2 regions of the Methylovirgula sp. 4M-Z18 genome follow, and region 1 is predicted to be linked to the other one. Evidence: predicted binding sites of a transcription regulator. Region 1 holds the regulator's gene; the other holds the start of a gene.
The links. Region 1 encodes PhoB, which activates phosphate uptake and scavenging genes when phosphate is short. Its sites were predicted from a motif close to TGTCATNNANCTGTCAT; they were not measured.

Region 1 (3,209 bases):
CGGTCCGTCCGGCTGCGGCAAGTCGACTCTATTGCGCATCTTCAACCGGATGTACGATCTTTATCCCAATCAGCGCGCCGACGGCGAGCTGCTGCTGGATGGCGAGAATATCCTGAGCCCCGGCATGGATCTCAACCTGCTGCGCGCCCGCGTCGGCATGGTGTTCCAGAAGCCGACACCTTTCCCGATGTCGATCTACGACAATATCGCCTTCGGCATCCGCCTCTACGAGAAGCTGCCCAAGAGCGAGATGGACGGGCGCGTCGAGAACGCGTTGCGCGGCGCAGCCCTGTGGGAAGAGGTGAAGAACAAGCTGCACGCCAGCGGTCTGTCGTTGTCAGGCGGTCAGCAACAGCGTCTGTGCATTGCGCGCACGGTCGCGATCAAGCCGGATGTCATTCTCTTCGACGAACCGTGCTCGGCGCTCGATCCGATCTCGACCTCGAAGGTCGAGGAGCTGATCGACGAATTGCGCGAGACCTATACGATCGCCATCGTCACCCATTCGATGCAGCAGGCGGCGCGCGTCTCGACGAAGACCGCCTTCATGTATTTGGGCGAACTCGTCGAGTTCGGCGACACCGACCAGATCTTTACGGCGCCGCGCCAGAAGCGCACGCAAGACTACATCACCGGCCGCTTCGGCTGAGTTGGAGCCTTCCATGAACGAACATATCGTCAAGTCTTTCGATTCCGAACTGGAGACGCTCGGCCGCCAGATCGCCGAGATGGGCGGCATTGCCGAAAAAATGCTGTCGGACGCGGTTGACGCGCTGACCGAGTTGAATGTGACCTTGGCGCAGCGGGTGGTCGAAACCGATCCGCGGCTCGATCTGCTGCAACGACAGATTGAGGAGAGCGCTGTCTCCATCATCGCGCGCCGCCAGCCGATGGCCGTCGATTTGCGGGCCATCGTCGCCGCGATTCGCGTCTCCGGCGATCTGGAGCGCATTGGCGATCTCGCCAAGAACATTGCCAAGCGCACGATGAAGATCGCCAACGACAATGGCATCCGCATGCCGGGCGCGCTGGTCGGTCTGCGTCACATGGCCGAACTTGCCGCGATATTGCTCAAGGACGTGCTCGACGCCTATGCCGCACGTGACACGGTCGCAGCCCGCGCCGTGTGGGAGCGCGATGCCGAAATCGACGCTCTGGAAAACTCGATCTTCCGCGATCTTCTCACCTTCATGATGGAAGATCCGCGCAACATCACCTTGTGCACGCATCTTCTGTTCTGCTCGAAGAACATCGAGCGCATCGGCGACCATTGCACCAATATTGCCGAGACCGTCTTTTATCTGGTGACCGGCGATACTTTGCCGATGGACCGCCCGAAGGGCACCCCGAACGCACCGCTTCAGGCTGGATAGGACTGAGACAATATGAACGACATTCGCATCGAAAACGCGAAATCGGGACCCGCCAGCGCCGCGCCGCGGGTGCTCGTGGTCGAGGACGAAGCGCCGCTCGCGCTGCTGCTCAGCTACAATCTCGAAGCGGAAGGCTTTGCGGTCGAACATGTCGAGCGCGGCGACGAGGCCGAGTTGCGCCTCATCGAGGCGCCGCCGGACCTGGTCATTCTCGACTGGATGTTGCCGGGTATTTCGGGCTTGGAAATCTGCCGTCGCCTGCGTGCGCGCGATGTCACGAAGACGCTGCCGGTGATCATGCTGACGGCGCGCGGCGAAGAGGGTGAACGGGTCCGCGGCCTCTCCATCGGCGCCGATGATTACGTGGTCAAGCCGTTCTCGGTGCCCGAACTTATGGCGCGGGTGCGCTCGCTCTTGCGCCGCTCGCGGCCCGAGCGGGTGGCGAGCCTGCTAGCCGCGGGGGATTTGCAGCTCGACCGCGATATGCGCCGCGTGCGCCGCGGCTCGCGGGACGTGCATCTGGGCCCGACCGAATTTCGCCTCCTGGAATATCTGATGGAGAAGCCGGGCCGGGTGTTCTCGCGCGCGCAATTGCTCGACGGCGTCTGGGGGATGGCGATCGATATCGACGAGCGCACCGTGGACGTCCATGTCGGCCGGCTGCGCAAGGTCTTGTCGCGCGGCAAGGAGCGGGATCCGATCCGTACCGTACGCGGCGCCGGTTATTCTTTCGACGAGACCTTCGGCAAGAATTGACGGGCCAACGCACCTAGCTACGACAGGCCGGCGCGGGCCGTAGTCTCGCCCGTTGCTGGCGCGCGGGTTGCGGCGCCGGCGTTTTCCACATGGTTTTGACCTCCGCGACGCTCCGTGCGAGCCGGAATACGCTCGTCAAGAGCGGTGCGCCTGGCTCGTGTCTTCCATCTCGATTGCCCTGCATTTTGCCCGATGTCCGCCATATTTTTGACCATGAGAGGCGGAAAAACTGCAGCCCACTTTGGGAGACATGAGTCGATGAAGCGCGGAATGAGTGTTGGTTTGGTGTTGCTGCTGACGATATCGGTCGCCTATGCCGCCGGTTTCAAGGGGATCATGAAGGCGTGGCGCAGTCCGACCAATGCTGCTAAGGCCATGGTGAGCGGTAGCGAACCTTATGACGCGGCAACAGTGCGCAAATTGTTGCAGGCCTATATTGCCGATTCTGACGACATCAAATCGCATCTCTCGACGAGTGCCGAATCCGAGGATCTCAAAAGGCGGTTCACCGCTTTCCAGAGCGATGCGAAGGCCGCCCTCGGCCAACTCGACAGCGCTGCTAAGTTCAAGGCAGCCTATGCGCCGGTGATGGACAATTGTTCTTCCTGCCACGACAAATATCGCGATTAGAGCATTTTCCAGAAAAGTTGCGCGACTTTTCGGTTAAGAAAATGCGACATAACAAACAAGTAGAGCAATTTTGCGCTTCTGAAAGAATCGCAAAATGCTTTAGACAGGATCGGGCGGTTACCTGTATGAAAGGTTATGATCCGCATCACCGACCATATCAGTCTCGAAGATGACGAGGTGGCCTTGAGCTTCATTCGCGCCTCCGGTCCCGGCGGGCAGAATGTGAACAAGCTCGCGACGGCGGTGCAATTGCGTTTCGATTTGGCGCGGAGTCCCTCGTTGAGCGACGCGGTCAAGGCGCGTCTCACCCGTATCGCCGGGCGGCGCTTGACCTTGGACGGCGTCATCGTCCTGACCGCCGACGCGCATCGCAGTCAGGAGCGCAATAAGGTCGATGTGATGCAGCGCCTTGCCGCGATGATCGAGGAAGCTTCCGTCGCGCCAAAGCCG
Region 2 (3,209 bases), 2.3 Mb from region 1:
ATGCGCTCCGACCCGCCATCCGGTAGCACGCGGTAGCTTTGCTGATTATCGATCATATTGGCGACCATGATCTGCTCGAGAACCTGCTCGTGCACAGTCGGATTCAGGATCGGCAGCAGCGTTTCGACACGGCGGTCCAAATTGCGTGGCATCAGATCGGCCGAGGAAATGTACACGCGCGACTTGGCATGCGGCAGGCCATAACCCGCGCCGAAACAATAGATGCGCGAATGCTCCAGGAACCGGCCGATGATCGATTTGGCGCGGATGTTTTCCGAGAGACCCGGCACGCCCGGGCGCAAACAGCAGATGCCGCGCACGACGAGCTCGATTTTGACGCCAGCATTGCTGGCGACATAAAGCGCATCGATGATTTCCGGATCGACCAGCGAATTGCATTTCAGCCAGATCGCCGCCGGCTTGTTCGCCTTGGCGAATTTGGTCTCTTCGGCAATATGGTCGAGCAGGCGCTGCTTCAGCGAGATCGGCGACACCGCCATATTCTCCAATTCCTGCGGCTCGGCATAGCCGGTGATGAAATTGAAGATGCGCGCGACATCGCGTCCGATCGAGGGATCGGCGGTGAAGAACGAAATATCGGTGTAAATGCGCGCGGTCTGCGGATGATAATTGCCGGTGCCGACATGGCAATAGGTGACGAGCCCCGCACCCTCGCGCCGCACCGCCATCGACAATTTGCCATGCGTCTTCAGCTCGATGAAGCCGAAGACCACCTGCGCGCCGGCGCGCTCCAAATCGCGCGCCCAGCGGATATTGGCCTCTTCGTCGAAGCGTGCCTTGAGTTCGACCAGCGCCGTCACGGACTTGCCCGCCTCCGCCGCCTCGATCAGGGCGCGGATGATCGGACTGTCGCTCGACGTGCGGTAAAGCGTCTGCTTGATCGCGACCACATTGGGATCGCGCGCGGCCTGCGCCAAAAACTGCACCACCACGTCGAACGATTCATACGGATGGTGCACGACGAGATCCTTTTGCCGGATCGCGGCAAAACACGAGCCGCCGTTGTCGCGCACACGTTCGGGGAAACGCGGATTGTAGGGCTTGAATTTCAGCTCCGGCCGGTCGAGGCCGACGAGATAGGATAATTCGTTCAACGCCAGCATGCCTTCGACAAGGAAGATTTCGTCGGCCAAAACTTCGAGTTCTTCGGCGACGAATCCACGCAAGGCTTCCGGCATATTCGCATCCACTTCGAGGCGGATCACCGTGCCGCGGCGGCGGCGCTTCAAGGCCGTCTCGAACTGCAGCACGAGATCTTCCGCCTCTTCCTCCACCTCGATATCGCTGTCGCGAATGATGCGGAACGCGCCGGAGCCGCGCATGTCATAGCCCGGGAAGAGCTTGTTGACGAACATCAGGATCAGCGTTTCGAGCGCGACGAAGCGCCCGCCGCCCGTGCCGAACGCATCCGGCAGTTTCACGAAACGGTCGATCTTGGTCGGCAAGCGCACGAGTGCATTCATCCGCCGTCCATCGCTCGAATGGACGAGTTCAAGCGCCAGACTGAAACCGAGATTCGGGATGAACGGGAACGGATGCGCCGGATCGACGGCGAGCGGCGTCAGGATCGGGAAAATATTGAGCAGGAAATGGTCCTTCAACCATTCCTGTTCGGCCTTGCTCAAGTCGCGCGGCTCGACGAGGACGATGCCGTTGCTGTGCAGGACCTGGCGCAATTCGCCCCAACGCTGCTGCTGGTCGTTCGCGAGAATCTGCACACGCTCGCCGATGCGCACGAGCTGCTCCGCCGGCGACAGGCCGTCTTCGGATGGCGTCTGCACATTGTCGCGCACCTGCGCGCGCAAGCCCGCGACGCGCACCATGAAAAATTCGTCGAGATTGTTGGCCGAAATCGACAGGAAGCGGAGCTGTTCCAGCAACGGATGGCTGCGGTTGGAGGCCTCCTCAAGCACGCGCCGGTTGAATTCCAGCCACGACAATTCGCGGTTGATGAAGCGTTGCGGCGATGCAAACGGATCCGGCGCCATCTGCTTATCGGCATCGAGATCAAGGGTGTCGTGTTTCACCAACTCGTTCACTGCCATCTCCTTGGAAAGACGCTGTAGTCATGTACCTATATGACACTAGTATAACATTGTGACAGCGGACTGACAGCATACAGCTCTATGCAACTGCGACGCAAACTTAGATCGGAATTGTGACCAACTTTTATTCGGCGGCATCGGCCTCCGACTGTTAGGATTCGTGCATCGCTTCCGCCGCATCGAGCCGACGCAGCACCTCTGCCGCCATCGGCCGGGTGATCGCGCGGCCGCGCGTGAGCGCTTCCTTGTCGAGGGCATCGATGACGGCGCGGGCGGCATCGAGCGAGCGCGCGATGCGAAGCGCGACATAATCGACCACCGGCGTATCGACACTCAATTGTCTGTCGTCGAACAGTTTGACCAGCACGGCTCGCATCAAGGCCTCGTCGGGCTCATGCAATTCCACCGCAGGCGCCTGCCGCAGGCGGGAGAGAAGATCGGCGGTACGCAAGCCCCAATGGTCGGGCCGCGAACGGGCGGTCACCAGCACGAATGTGTCGTGCTCCTTGGCCAGGTTGAGCAGATGGAACAGTTCCGCCTCGGCCGCGCCGATCCTGTCGGCATCCTCGATCAGCACGGCGCCGGGCGCGATCAGGCGCGGCAGATCCGCTTCGGCCAGCGTGGCGGCAGCCGTCCGTTCAGCGTGGGCGCGCAACGCCCAGATATGGGCAAGATGGGTCTTGCCCGATCCGCCCGGCCCCACCAGCAACAGGACGCGCGCCGCCCAATCGGGCCAGCGCAAGATCATATCGAGCGCGGCCTCATTCGATTGGGAGCGCAGAAAATCCTCGAGGCCGAAGCGCGGTTCAATCGGCAAATCAAAGGTGAGCTGGGTCATGGCTGCCGGAATGCCCGCGATAGACGGGGCTTTCAAGATAGCGCGAGACGGCGAAACGGATCAACACGCCAATGGTCGCCGCGAGCGGTACCGCGATCAGGAGGCCGGTAAAGCCGAGCAGCGACCCGAAGGCGAAAAGCGCGAACATCAGCCAGACCGGATGCAGGCCGACGGCATCGCCGACGAATTTCGGCGACAGCACATTGCCTTCGAGAAATTGGCCACTGCCGACGACGGCCAACGCCAAGAGCAACAAGGTCCAATCCGGCCAGCCCTGGACGATGGCGACGGCGGAGCCGAGCAGC

Region 2: a site for PhoB is predicted at 2,100-2,116, ahead of V9T28_RS12865 (RNA degradosome polyphosphate kinase). Genes of this name have one in related genera too.

What each region holds. Positions count from the first base shown of each region.
Region 1 covers NZ_CP149574.1:488,713-491,921, forward strand. Annotated here, with positions in the region: gene pstB (phosphate ABC transporter ATP-binding protein PstB) at 1-649, shown strand, start outside; gene phoU (phosphate signaling complex protein PhoU) at 663-1,373, shown strand; gene phoB (phosphate regulon transcriptional regulator PhoB) at 1,386-2,129, shown strand; gene V9T28_RS02250 (cytochrome c) at 2,400-2,759, shown strand; gene arfB (alternative ribosome rescue aminoacyl-tRNA hydrolase ArfB) at 2,895-3,209, shown strand, end outside.
Region 2 covers NZ_CP149574.1:2,776,532-2,779,740, forward strand. Annotated here, with positions in the region: gene V9T28_RS12865 (RNA degradosome polyphosphate kinase) at 1-2,009, opposite strand, end outside; gene V9T28_RS12870 (DnaA ATPase domain-containing protein) at 2,218-2,904, opposite strand; gene V9T28_RS12875 (AI-2E family transporter) at 2,885-3,209, opposite strand, start outside.